Regions from separate parts of the Isoptericola sp. NPDC056605 genome, predicted to be linked through region 1. Evidence: predicted binding sites of a transcription regulator. Region 1 holds the regulator's gene; each other region holds the start of a gene.
The links. The regulator LexA, encoded in region 1, represses DNA repair genes until DNA is damaged. The targets are predictions, from matches to a motif close to TCGAACANNTGTTCGA.

Region 1 (4,507 bases):
CTGGGGCAGCGGTGCCCGCTCCTCGCGGAGTGCTTCCCCGAGCGGGCCCGCGCGGCGGCCCGGGAGGCCGACGTCGTCGTCACCAACCACGCGATGCTGGGGATCGCCGTCTCGGGGAACCCGGGCGTGCTGCCCGAGCACGACGCCGTCGTGGTCGACGAGGCGCACGAGCTCGCCGAGCGCGTGACGGCCGCGGCGACCGTCGACCTGTCGCTGACGGTCGTGGAGCACGCCGCGCGCCTCGCGCGGCGGCACGGCGGCACCGAGACCGAGGCGCTCGACGCCGCCTCGCAGCGACTGGGCAGCCTGCTCGCCACGGCCCCCGCGGAGCGGTTCCCGCTCGGCCTCCCCGACGACCTGCGCGCCGCGGTCGGCGCGGTGCGCGACGCCGCGCGCGAGCTCCTCACCCGGCTCAAGCCCCAGGGCCCGGGCAAGGGGCAGGAGGCGCCCGACGCCGGCACGAAGATGGCTCAGTCGGCCGTCCTGCAGCTCTTCGAGGTCGCGGAGCGGATGGCGGCGGAGGACACGACGGCGGACGTGCTGTGGTGCTCGCGCCCGCCGGAGAACGCGCCCTGGGCGGGCGACGGCGTCACGCGCCTGCACGCGGCGCCGCTGGCGGTGGCGGGGCTGATCCGCACGCACCTGCTGGGCGAGGCCACGGGAGTCTTCACCTCGGCGACGCTCACCCTCGGCGGCACGTTCGACCCGGTGGCGCGGTCGCTGGGCCTCGCCGGCTCGGGCGGGACGGACGAGACGGCCGACTGGACGGGTCTCGACGTCGGCAGCCCGTTCGACTACCCGCGCCAGGGGATCCTCTACGTCGCGCGGCACCTGCCCGCGCCGGGTCGGGAGCCGACGACCGACGCCCAGCTCGACGAGATCGCCGGGCTGATCGAGGCCGCCGGAGGACGGACCCTCGGGCTGTTCTCGTCCCGCCGGGCGGCGCAGGCCGCGGCCGAGGCGATGCGCGAGCGGCTGGACGTCCCCGTGCTGTGCCAGGGCGACGACCAGCTTCCGACCCTCGTGAAGGCGTTCGCCGACGACCCGGCGACCTGCCTGTTCGGCACCCTCTCGTTGTGGCAGGGCGTCGACGTCCCGGGGCCCAGCTGCCAGCTGGTGCTGGTGGACCGGATCCCGTTCCCGCGCCCGGACGACCCGGTGAAGGCGGCGCGGGCGCGGTCCGTGGAGCAGGCGGGAGGCAACGGGTTCATGCAGGTCTCGGCCACGCACGCTGCGCTGCTGCTGGCGCAGGGCGCCGGCCGGCTCGTGCGCACGGGCGACGACCGAGGGGTCGTGGCCGTCCTCGACCCCCGGCTCGCGACCGCGCGCTACGGGTCGTTCCTCACCCGATCCATGCCGGACTTCTGGCCGACCACGGACGGCGAGCTCGTCCGCGCTGCGCTCCGGCGTCTCGACACCTAGCGTGGGGCCGTGGACGAGACACGCAGGACGACCAAGCTCGCGATCGTCGGAGCGGGCGCGGTGGGTTCCACCCTCGCGTACGCGGCGCTGGCCCGGGGCGCGGCCCGGTCCGTCGCCCTCCTGGACGTCAACCGCGCGAAGGTGGAGGCCGAGGTCCTCGACCTGCGGCACGGGGGGATGTTCATCCCTCAGGCCGAGATCGACGGCTCGGACGACGTGGAGGTGTGCCGCGGCGCCGACATCGTCGCGGTGACGGCGGGGGCCAAGCAGAAGCCCGGCCAGAGCCGCCTCGACCTGGCCGAGGCGACGGTAGGCCTCACGCGCTCCATCCTGCCGGGCCTGCTCGAGGTGGCCCCGGACGCGGTGTTCCTCATGGTCACCAACCCGGTCGACGTCGTCACCTACGCGGCGCAGGAGATCAGCGGCCTGCCCCGGGGCCGGGTGTTCGGCAGCGGGACCGTCCTCGACTCGTCCCGGCTGCGCGACGCGCTGGCCCGCCACTGCGGGGTCGCGGTCGGGAACGTGCACGCGAACATCGCGGGCGAGCACGGCGACTCGGAGATCGTGCTGTGGAGCTCGGCCACGATCGCCGGCGTGCCCCTCCTGGACTGGCGGCCCTTCCGGGGTCGCCCGCCGCTCGACGCGCCGGCCCGGCAGCGCATCGCGACCGACGTCGTCGAGTCGGCCTACCGCGTCATCGCCGGCAAGGGGGCGACCAACTACGCGGTCGGCCTGGCGGCGACCCGGATCATCGAGGCGGTGCTCAACGACGAGCACCGCGTGATGAACGTGTCCTCCCGCCTCGACGACTTCTACGGCATCAGCGACGTCTGCCTGTCGGTGCCGTCCCTCGTCGACCGGCGCGGCGTGGGGGAGACCATCGACACCCCGCTGTCGGACGAGGAGGTCGCCGGGCTGCGTGCGTCGGCCGAGAGCATGCGGGCCGTGCAGCGCCGGCTGGGCTTCTGACCGGACCGGACCGGACGCGGGGCGCCGGGCGGGGCCGGGGCGGAGCGCCGTTCAGAGGCTGCGCAGCACCGCCACGACCCGACCGAGCACCTGCGCCTCGTCTCCCGGGATGGGCGAGTAGGCGGCGTTCTGCGGCAGCAGCCAGGTGTGCCCGCCGGCCTGCTTGAAGGTCTTGACCGTCGCCTCGCCGTCGATCATCGCGGCGACGACCTCGCCGTTCTCGGCGACGGGCTGGCTCCGCACGACCACCCAGTCGCCGTCGCAGATCGCGGCGTCGACCATCGAGTCGCCCGCGACCTTGAGCAGGAACAGGTCCCCGTCGCCGACGACCTGCCGGGGGAGCGGGAAGACGTCCTCGACGACCTGCTCCGCGAGGATGGGACCGCCGGCGGCGATCCGGCCGACCAGCGGGACGTACGACGGTGCCTGGGCCGGCTGCGCGTCGGAGGCGGCGAGCGACCCCGCCACGAACCCGGGCGCCGCGTCGGCGTCGGGGACGGCACCGCCGGTCGCGGGCGACTCGAGGTCGACGACCTCGATCGCGCGCGGCCGGTTGGGGTCACGGCGCAGGTAGCCCTTGCGCTCGAGCGTGGTGAGCTGGTGCTTGACCGAGGAGGGGCTCGCCAGCCCGACGGCCTCGCCGATCTCGCGCATGGTCGGGGGGTAGCCGCGCGCCTCGACGGAGCTGCGGATGGTCTCGAGCACGCGACGCTGGCGGGGCGTGAGGCGGTCGGACGAGGGCGAGAGCTCGCTCACCGACGCCAGCACGGTCGTGGTGGTGCCGGCCGGGACCGTCGACGCGGCCGCCTCCCCGGGGGTCTCGTCCTGGGCTGCCCATGACGTCGCCGTCGTCGTGGACGCCGGGGCCTGGTCCCGTCCGCTGGTCATCGCGTTCTCCGTCCTGCAGGGCGCGGCCCGTGGGCGGGCCGATGAAATCCGACAAACCTTCCATCGCGCTGTCGGCCACTCTAAGCCAGTTCCGGCCCGACATCAAACATCTGTTCGATCAGGTCTCGACCGTGTCGCCCCGACGTGGTACACCTAGTACAGCAGTTCGACGTACAGGTGTTCGACGAACGGGTGTTCGACGACGGATGCTCGACGGAGCGGCCGCCCATCGCGGCACCACGTGGACCGGAGGCAGGACGATGCAGAACGTGCGCAGCACCAGCGACGCTCACGGGTTCCTCGGGCTCGGAGGGCTCCGGCTGACCCGCAGGGGACGGGTGGTGGTCGCGGCACTGGTGCTCCTCGTCCTCGTGGGCGCGGGCCTGGTCGGCCAGCGGGCCGTGGCGGAGGCGCCGGGCGCAGGCGTCGAGGTGCGGCTCCAGACGGTGGCGCCCGGCGACACCCTGTGGCAGTACGCGCAGCAGGTGCGGGACACGGGGGACGACCTGCGCGACGTCGTCGCCGAGCTCCGCGACCTCAACGGGCTGACCTCGGCGGAACTCCAGACCGGGCAGGTGGTCCTGCTCCCGCTGGACTGACGGCATCGCCGCTCCCAGGGATCCTGCTTGCGCGGACGGTCGCCCGCCGCTTACCTTGACGGGCAGCCGGGCGCCGGTCCGGAGCCGAGCGCAGGAGACCAGCGATGCACTGCCCGTTCTGCCGCCATGCGGACTCACGAGTCGTCGACTCGCGCACCTCCGACGACGGCGCGTCCATCCGTCGCCGGCGCCAGTGCCCCGCGTGCCAGCGTCGGTTCACCACGATCGAGACGGCCAGCCTGTCGGTGGCCAAGCGCTCCGGGGTGACCGAGCCGTTCAGCCGGGACAAGGTGGTGGCGGGCGTGCGCAAGGCGTGCCAGGGCCGGCCGGTGAGCTCCGACGACCTCGCCGTCCTCGCGCAGAAGGTCGAGGAGACCCTGCGGGCCTCCGGTCGGCCGGAGATCGAGGCGAACGAGGTCGGTCTCGCGATCCTCGGGCCGCTGCGCGAGCTGGACGAGGTCGCCTACCTGCGCTTCGCCAGCGTGTATCAGTCCTTCGAGTCCCTGGAGGACTTCGAGACCGCGATCACGTCGCTGCGGGCGGAGCACGAGGCGCGCGGGTCGGCGGCCGACGGCGAGCCCGCGGCGGCGGGGCGCGGCGCGACGGACTGAGCGGGAGGCGCGTCCGGT
Region 2 (4,507 bases), on a different contig from region 1:
CCCGGTACCAGTTCACCTTCGGCCCTGCCGCCACGCCGACCACCGCGCAGGTCCCCGCCGGCACCACCGCCTACCAGGTGACCGGCGTCGCGACGAACGCCACGGCACGGGTGCGCGCCGAGCGGGTCTTCACGGGCAACGTCGTGTGGACGTCCGTGTCGTCGAACACCCGCACCTACAACATCGCCCTCGGCCTGATCGGGACGTGCGCCTGATCGGGACGTGCGCCTGAGCGGCCGTCGGCCGGGCGGATCCGTGGCCCCTACACTTCCCCGGTGACCACGACGATCGGAGTCCTCGCCCTGCAGGGCGACGTGCGCGAGCACGCCGCGGCGCTCGAGCAGGCGGGGGCGCGCGCGGTGAGCGTGCGGCGCCCGTCCGAGCTGGACGCCGTCGACGGGCTCGTCCTGCCAGGTGGGGAGTCGACGACGATCGACAAGCTGCTGCGGCTCTTCGAGCTCGCCGACCCGCTGCGGCGGCTGATCGGCGAGGGTCTGCCGGTGTTCGGCTCGTGCGCGGGCATGATCTTGCTCGCCGACCGCATCGAGGGCGGTACCGCCGACCAGCGCACGCTGGGCGGGATGGACGTCGTCGTGCGGCGCAACGCGTTCGGCCGCCAGGTGGACTCGTTCGAGGCGGACCTGCAGGTCGAGGGCGTCTCGGACGCACCGGGCGGCCGCCCGGTGCGCACCGCGTTCATCCGCGCGCCGTGGGTCGAGGAGGCGGGGCCGGACGTCGAGGTGCTCGCCCGCATCCCCGACCGCTGGGCGGACGGCTCCGCGGTGGGGCCCGCCGCCGGTAAGATCGTCGCAGCACGTCAGGGACGGCTGCTCGCCACCGCGTTCCACCCGGAGATCACGGGGGACGCGCGGGTGCACGGGCTGTTCGTCCGGATCGTCCAAGCATCGCGAAGGAGTTAGGGAGCGCATGTCAGGTCACTCCAAGTGGGCCACGACCAAGCACAAGAAGGCGGCGATCGACGCCAAGCGCGGCAAGCTTTTCGCGAAGCTGATCAAGAACATCGAGGTCGCCGCGCGCACGGGTGGCGGCGACCCTGCCGGCAACCCCACGCTGTTCGACGCCATCCAGAAGGCCAAGAAGTCGTCCGTCCCGAACGACAACATCGACCGCGCCCTCAAGCGCGGCTCCGGCGAGGGCGCCGACGCCGTCGACTACCAGACGATCATGTACGAGGGCTACGGCGCGAACGGCATCGCCGTCCTCGTCGAGTGCCTCACGGACAACAAGAACCGCGCCGCCTCCGAGGTGCGCCTCGCGTTCTCCCGCAACGGCGGCAACCTGGCCGACCCGGGCTCCGTGTCGTACCTGTTCTCCCGCAAGGGCCTCGTCGTCGTGCCCAAGGCCGACGGCGTCACCGAGGACGACGTGATGCTCGCCGCCCTCGACGCCGGTGCGGAGGACGTGAGCGACGAGGGCGAGGCCTTCGAGGTGCTCTGCGAGGCCACCGACCTCGTCGCCGTCCGCTCCGCCATCCAGGAGGCGGGCCTCGAGTACGACTCCGCCGACTCCATCTGGCACCCGTCCATGGAGGTCGAGGTCGACGTCGAGGGCGCACGCAAGATCCTGCGGCTCATCGACGCCCTCGAGGACAGCGACGACGTGCAGAACGTCTACGCGAACTTCGACGCCTCCGACGAGGTCATGGCGGCCCTCGACGAGGACTGAGCCCCCCCGGGCGGTCCCCGAGCCGCCGAGGTCGTTCCCGATCCCGCGAGGTAGGACCTGCCTCGGCGTATCTCGGACCCCCTCGGCCCGCCGCGTGAGAGGGTGACGACGTGCGCGTGCTGGGGGTGGATCCGGGGCTGACCCGGTGCGGTGTCGGCGTCGTCGACTCGCTGCCGGGACGGCGGGCGCGGCTCGTCGACGTGGGTGTGGTGGGCAGCGACCCCGCCACGAGCATCGACCTGCGGCTGTTGCACGTCGCCGCCGGGCTGGACGAGTGGCTCGACCGGCACGTGCCCGACGTCGTGGCCGTCGAGCGGGTGTTCGCCCAGCACAACCTGGGCACCGTCATGGGCACGGCCCAGGTGGCCGGTCTGGCGATGGTCGCGGCCGCGCGCCGCGGGATCCCCGTGGCGATGCACACGCCGAGCGAGGTGAAGGCGGCCGTGACGGGATCCGGCCGCGCGGGCAAGGAGCAGGTGCAGCGCATGATCGCGCGCATCCTCGGGCTCGACGACCTGCCGCGACCCGCCGACGCGGCCGACGCGCTCGCCCTCGCCGTGACGCACCTCTGGCGCCCGGCGGGCGCGCTCCAGGGCGGCGAGCGGCACGAGCTCACCCCCGCGCAGCGCGCCTGGGCCGCGGCCGAGCAGTCGGCCCGCAAGGGCAAGCACCGCGGGGCGCCGTCCCGCACCTCGCGCTGACGGGCGGCCACTCCCGGTCGATGCTCGTTCCGCTCGTGTCGCGGCGGACGGCGTCGGCGCCCGTTGTTACAGTGACGCCTCGTACGGGTGTTCGACACCAGACCGGCTCGACGGAAGGACCACGGTGATCGCCTCCCTGACCGGCACGGTCACGCACGTGACGCTGGAGCGGGCCGTGCTCGACGTCGGCGGGGTCGGGTACCTCGTGCACGCCACCCCGGGAACCCTGGCCGGCCTCCGGGTGGGGGAGCGGGCGCAGCTGCACACCACGCTCGTCGTCCGAGAGGACTCGATGACCGTGTTCGGCTTCGCCGAGGCGGACGAGCGCGAGGTGTTCGAGACGGCGCAGTCGGTCTCGGGCGTCGGCCCGCGCATCGCGCTCGCCATGCTCGCCGTGCTGACCCCCGACGCGCTGCGGCGCGCCGTCGCGTCCGAGGACCTCGCGGCGCTGCGGCGCATCCCCGGCGTCGGCCCCAAGAGCGCCCAGCGCCTCGTGCTCGAGCTGTCCGGCAAGCTGGGCGCACCGACCTCTGCCGCCACCGGCGCCGCCGTCCCCGATGCGCCGCCGGTCGCGGCGGGAGACCCGGCGCGCGACCAGGTGGTCGAGGCGCTCGTGGGCCTGGGCTGGGCCGCCAAGGTCGCCCAGGACACCGTCGACCGCGTCCTCGCGGACGCCGGTGACGGGGCAGCCGACGGCCCGGTCGACGTCGCCGCCACGCTGCGGGCGGCGCTGCGCTCCCTGGGCGGCCGGCGTGGCTGAGCCGCTGGAGCCGGAGTACGGCGGCGAGCGGCTCGTCACCTCCTCGGCCGACGACGTCGAGCGCGCGGCCGAGGCGGCGCTGCGGCCCAAGAAGCTGGACGAGTTCGTCGGGCAGCGGGTGGTCCGTGACCAGCTCTCCCTGGTGCTCCAGGCGGCGCTCGCGCGGGACGCGTCTCCCGACCACGTGCTGCTGTCGGGGCCTCCCGGGCTCGGCAAGACGACGCTGGCGATGATCATCGCCGCGGAGCTCGGCACGTCGCTGCGGGTCACGAGCGGCCCGGCGATCCAGCACGCGGGCGACCTGGCGGCGGTGCTCTCCTCGCTCGAGGAGGGCGAGGTCCTCTTCATCGACGAGATCCACCGGCTGGCCCGCCCGGCGGAGGAGCTGCTGTACGTCGCGATGGAGGACTTCCGCGTCGACGTCGTCGTCGGCAAGGGGGCGGGGGCGAGCGCGATCCCGCTGGCGCTGCCTCCGTTCACCGTCGTCGGCGCGACGACGCGGTCCGGCCTGCTGCCGGCCCCGCTGCGCGACCGTTTCGGGTTCACGGGGCACCTCGACTTCTACGACGCCGCCGAGCTGGAGCGCGTCATCATCCGGTCCGCCGGGCTGCTGGGCGTGGACATCCAGCACGCGGCCGCGCACGAGATCGCCGGCCGGTCGCGCGGCACGCCCCGCATCGCGAACCGGCTGCTGCGCCGCGTGCGCGACTGGGCGCAGGTGCGCGGGGACGGCAGCCTCGACCTGCGGGCGGCCCGGGCCGCGCTGGAGGTCTACGAGGTCGACCCGATCGGCCTGGACCGCCTGGACCGCGCCGTCCTCGACGCCGTCTGCCGCCGGTTCGGCGGCGGGCCCGTGGGCCTGGGCACCCTCGCGATGACCGTGGGGGAGGAGCCGGACACCGTGGAGACGGTCGCGGAGCCCTACCTCGTCCGCGAGGGGCTCCTGGGCCGCACGCCGCGCGGCCGGGTCGCGACGCAGGCCGCCTGGGAGCACCTCGGGCTCGAGCCGCCGCCCGGGGCGTGGGGAGCCCCGCTCGGGGGGACGCTGTTCGACGGGTCCGGCGCCGCCGACGGGGACGCCGGGACGCCCCAGTAGACTGGGAGCGCCCCCTGCCGCCGACGGCCCGGGGCCGGAACTCGACGGGTGCCGTGCTCGTTGGGGGCCGTGTGCGCAGGATCCTGCGCCGGCGCGCCGACCGGTGCGCCCCGACGCCCGGCAGTCGGTCGACGACCGTCGGGCAGCGACAGACAAGGACGCTCCGTGGAACTCATCATCCTCTTCGTGGTCCTCGCCGGCCTCATGTTCTTCATGAGCCAGCGGACGCGCAAGCAGCAGAAGCAGCAGGCCGAGTTCCGGTCG
Region 3 (4,507 bases), on a different contig from region 1:
ACGACCACGACATGGGGGAGGTTCTCGGTGCGTTCGCTCACGGGGACCACGGTAGGTGACCTGAGAGAATGCTGCCGTGCCCGAGCTCCTCGCCGTCTGCCGCGTGTTCGCCCTCCTGCCCGACGCCGGGACGGTGGGCGTCACCGCCATCGACAAGCGCCCCGTGGAGGGGCGGGTCAAGGCCCGCCCGTACGGGCTGTACGCGGACGTGCAGGCGGACCGCGCCAACCACGGCGGCCTGGACCAGGCGGTGTACGCGTACGCCCAGGAGGACGCCGACTGGTGGGGCGCGCAGCTGGGCTACGAGGTCACTCCGGGGCTGTTCGGGGAGAACCTGCGCACCCGCGGGCTCGAGGTGAGCGGGGCCGTCGTCGGCGAGCAGTGGCGCGTGGGCACGGCGCTCCTCGAGGCGACGGTGCCGCGCACCCCGTGCCAGACGTTCGCCCGCCGCCTCGGCTCGCCGCCGCGCTGGGTGCGCCGGTTCACGCAGGCGAACCGGACCGGCGCGTACCTGCGGGTCGTGGAGAACGGCGACCTGGGCGCGGGCGACGAGGTCGAGGTGGTGCACCGGCCGTCGCACGGCGTGACGCTCGCGGACTGGTTCGGGGCGTTCAACCGGCTCGACGGCGCGCCCGTGCTCGCCGACGTCGCGAAGGCCCTGGTCGTGGCCCACGACGGCGGCGAGCTGCGCCTCAGCGACGAGCTGCGGGAGCGGGCCGAGAAGTCCCTGGGTCGCTGACCCCGGGGGCGCCCTCGACGGCGTCGCCGACCCCGTACCGGTGGCCCGCGTAGCCCCAGACCGCGAGGGCGAGCGTGGGCCCCCAGAACCACGCGGGGAAGTACAGGGCGCCCGTGGCGCCCATCAGGAGGAGCATCGGGACGGCGGCGCCGCAGAGCATGACGGCGACGATCCCGCCGGGCACGATGGCGGCGGCCGGCGGCACCGGGCGTCCTGCGCGGCGGCCGAACCAACGCGGCAGCCGCTCGCCCCACGGCAGGATCAGGCCGAGCGTGAGCACGATGCCGAGCCAGGCGCCGGACGAGAGCGACAGGCCCTGGATCTTCACCGCCAGCGTCAGCTCCTCGCCGTTGCCGAGCTGCGGCCACGGGGTCAGCCAGCTGGCGCGGGCGAGCGCGTAGGGCAGCGGCCCGAGCGCCGCGAGGATCGTGAACAGCTTCCGGTGCCGGGTGACCCAGGCGGTGGCGGTCCGCAGCGACCCGCGCCGCCAGGCGCGCACGGCGACGAGGCCGCCCCAGGCGGCCGCCGTCGCGAGGGGCAGCAGCACCGCGGGCAGGGCCCACGGCTCGCGCGCGAGCCCTGTCGAGACCGCGCCGACCCAGGTGGCGAACGCGTCGCGGCCGACGACGACGCCGACGACGGCGAGCACCGCGACGGCGGCGAGGGGCAACCGCCACGCGGGGCGGTTGCGGAACACCTGGACGCCCGCCCAGACGGCGAGGACGGGGACCGCGAACGACACGAGGTAGCCGGCGGCGGGGAGCGTGCCCGACCCCTGGGCCAGCAGGCCGAACAGGACGACCTCGCCGGCGCCGACCGGCGCGACGAGGCGCCCGGCGGCGCGGGCGATGGGGCGGGCGAGCGCGGCCGCGGCGGTCACGACGCCGAGCAGCGCGGCCGCGAGCAGGACCAGGACGAGCGACGCCGCGGGCACCAGCCCGGCGGCGAGCATGCGCCCGTCCTCGAGCAGGGGGTCGAGGTCCGGCCGGGCGACGAACCACCCGAGCATGGCCGCCGTGGCGGCGGACGCGACGAGCGCGGCGGCGGCGAGCCGGCGGTCCGGCGGCGGTGCCTCGACGGCGTGCGGGGCGCTGCCGGGGCCGGCGTCGCGCCGGGGGACTTCTCTGGGGACGGACGTGCTGGTCATCGTGCTGCCTCCGGTCGGTCGGTGGGTGTGCTCCCACGCTCGCGCCGGGGGTGGCGGGTGGCCTCCCCCGTGCGGGGGAAGCGCGTCCCCCGCGCACGGGAACCGGCGGGCGGCCGACGGCCGTGATCGCCGGCGGAAGACGGCCTGCGAAGGCTCGCGGCGGGCGGCGGGTGACCATGGCTCGTCCCTCGGACCGACGGGGGCGTGGTTGCTGCCCGGCCGGTCGTCGGACGCGCGATGAACCTCTTGTGGTGTCAGTCGATCCTCGCTAGAGTCGAACACATGTTCGAAGACGACGGAGCTCACGCCGCGCCGCCCGCGGCCGACCCCCGTGGTTCTCGGACGCCCGGCTCCGGTGCGGCCTGTGCCCAGGCCGCACCGGAGCGACGCACGTCGCGCGCGCCGCACGTCACGGCGGCGCGCGCGACGGTCCTCGAACACGTCCTCGCCGGATCGCTCGACGCCGGGTTGGACGAGCTCAGAGGGGATGACGTCAGGTTGGACGACGCCGCATCGGTGGGCCGTACCGATCCGATCGGTGACCACGTCGTCGACGTGCGGTGGGCGCCGACCGACCTGGTGCTCCCCGGTGGGACCGCCCCGGGCGGTGCGATCTTCGGCGGATCGGTTCCTGGCGCAGCGCCCGACCGTCCGGGTGCCGGCGAGGCCGCCGACGCGGTGGGGCCTCGCGTCGGTCGGGATCGTCCGCTGCTCGCCATGCTGGACGACGCCCGCCCGGGCCCGGACCTCGCGGGCACGCTGGCTGCGCTGGACGAGGCCGAGCTGGACGACTTCACGATCCTCGAGGTGCTGGCCGCCTGGGAGCGGGTCGCCGCGTGGGCGCAGGCGGGGTCGGCACGGGTGCTGGCGGAGATGCTGGAGCGCACGAGCGGGTCCTCGCGGCACGAGTTCGTGGTGGACGCTGTCGCGGCGCGGCTCGGGCTGACCCGGCACGCGGCTGCGCAGCACGTCACGGTGGCGCACGGGACCTCCCGGCTGCCCGAGGTCGCGGACGCGCTCGCCGCGGGCGTCGTCGACCGGCGCAAGGCCGAAGCGCTGATCGAGGTGGGGCGGCTGCCCGACGACGTCCGTCGCGAGGTGGTCACCAGCCTGCTGCCCGACGCCGAGCACCTCACCGTGCCGCAGATCCGCGCGCGGCTGCGGCGGGCCGAGATCGAGGCCGACCCGGAGGGCTCGGACGCCCGGCACCGCGCCGCGCGCGCCGAGCGCTTCGTCCGGCTCGAGCCCGTGGACGACGCGATGGCCTACCTCACCGCGTACCTCCCGGCGGACGACGCCGCCCGCGCGTTCGCCGCCATCGACGACGCCGGGCTCGCGATGCGCCGCGCGCCGGGAGAGGCGCGACGGCTCGACGAGTGCCGGGCCGACGCCCTCACCGCGCTCGTCACCGGGCAGCTCGCGACGGGACAGGCCGCGACCGGGCAGCCCGCGACGGGGCAGTCCGCGACCGAGCTGGCTGCATCTGGACGGGCCGCCGGCGGCGGCACCTCGCCGGGCGGGGACGTGGGCGGGCCGGTGCTCGCGTCGCGCTCGCGCGCGGGCATCCGGGTGACGGTCGCGGCGTCGACGCTGCTCGGCTCGGACGACCTGCCCGCGATCCTGGCGGGGCACGGGCCGATCCCGGCAGAGATGGCGCGGACGCTCGCGTCCGACCCGGACGCCGTCTGGCAGCGCCTCTTCACCGACCCGGGCAGCGGGGTGCTCACGGATCTGTCGTCCCGCGCCTACCGGCCGAGCGCGGCGCTGCGGGCGGCCGTCGTCGCGCGGGACGTCACGTGCACGTTCCCCGGCTGCCGGGTGCCCGCCGCCGCGAGCTCCGACCTCGACCACGTCGAACCCTTCGACCCCGCGTCCGACGCCCCGCAGACCCACGGCGGCAACCTGCACGCGCTGTGCCGCACCCACCACCGCGCCAAGACGGTCGGCGGGTGGCGGGTCGAACGCGACCCGGTCGACGGGCGCACCACGTGGACAGCCCCTACCGGTCACCGGTTCGACCGGCCGCCCGTCGTCCATGGACCACCTGACGAGATCCCGCCTTACCAGATCTCACGCGACCAGGACCCGCCGGCCGGGGGCCTCGACGCGTGCGGCCGGCCTGGTGAGGGACCGTTGCCGCCGTTCTGAACAGACCGCGTGCTCCGGGACCGACCTCGGCGGTGGATCAGGGCATGACGTTCCCTGCTCTCCCGGGCTCCACGAGGCCCGACTCGTAGGCCATGACCACTGCCTGCGTCCGGTTGGTCGCACGGAGCTTGGCCAGAACGTTCCCCACGTGCGTCTTCACGGTCTCCACGGTCACGTACAACCGAGCGCCGATGTCCTGGTTGGACAGCCCGCCCGCCATGAGTCGCAGCACGTCCAGCTCCCTGGCCGTCAGCGTTCCCTCGGGAACGGTCTCCACCGCGGCGGGGCGTGCCAGTGCCAGGCGACGCACGGCCTCGGGGAACAGCAGGGTCTCGCCGGAGACCACGAGACGGAGGGCGGCCGCGATCCGCTCCGCCGGTGCCCGCTTCAGCAGGAACCCGTCGGCGCCCGCGCGCAGCGCGTCGTAGACGTACTCGTCGTTCTCGAACGTCGTCACCACGACGACCCTCGGC

Region 2: a site for LexA is predicted at 2,467-2,482, ahead of ruvA (Holliday junction branch migration protein RuvA). Genes of this name have one in related genera too.
Region 3: a site for LexA is predicted at 2,320-2,335, ahead of ACFQ8Y_RS05145 (DUF222 domain-containing protein). Genes of this name have one in related genera too.

What each region holds. Positions count from the first base shown of each region.
Region 1 is NZ_JBHTVT010000037.1:17,175-21,681, forward strand. Features, by position in the region: gene ACFQ8Y_RS22160 (ATP-dependent DNA helicase) at 1-1,422, shown strand, start outside; gene ACFQ8Y_RS22165 (L-lactate dehydrogenase) at 1,432-2,391, shown strand; gene lexA (transcriptional repressor LexA) at 2,443-3,279, opposite strand; gene ACFQ8Y_RS22175 (LysM peptidoglycan-binding domain-containing protein) at 3,549-3,878, shown strand; gene nrdR (transcriptional regulator NrdR) at 3,983-4,489, shown strand.
Region 2 is NZ_JBHTVT010000004.1:50,519-55,025, reverse strand. Features, by position in the region: gene ACFQ8Y_RS05785 (hypothetical protein) at 1-215, shown strand, start outside; gene pdxT (pyridoxal 5'-phosphate synthase glutaminase subunit PdxT) at 276-920, shown strand; gene ACFQ8Y_RS05775 (YebC/PmpR family DNA-binding transcriptional regulator) at 928-1,686, shown strand; gene ruvC (crossover junction endodeoxyribonuclease RuvC) at 1,797-2,387, shown strand; gene ruvA (Holliday junction branch migration protein RuvA) at 2,512-3,147, shown strand; gene ruvB (Holliday junction branch migration DNA helicase RuvB) at 3,140-4,243, shown strand; gene yajC (preprotein translocase subunit YajC) at 4,409-4,507, shown strand, end outside.
Region 3 is NZ_JBHTVT010000003.1:203,017-207,523, reverse strand. Features, by position in the region: gene ACFQ8Y_RS05160 (NAD(P)/FAD-dependent oxidoreductase) at 1-41, opposite strand, end outside; gene ACFQ8Y_RS05155 (MOSC domain-containing protein) at 77-739, shown strand; gene ACFQ8Y_RS05150 (hypothetical protein) at 693-1,886, opposite strand; gene ACFQ8Y_RS05145 (DUF222 domain-containing protein) at 2,604-4,034, shown strand; gene ACFQ8Y_RS05140 (response regulator) at 4,072-4,507, opposite strand, start outside.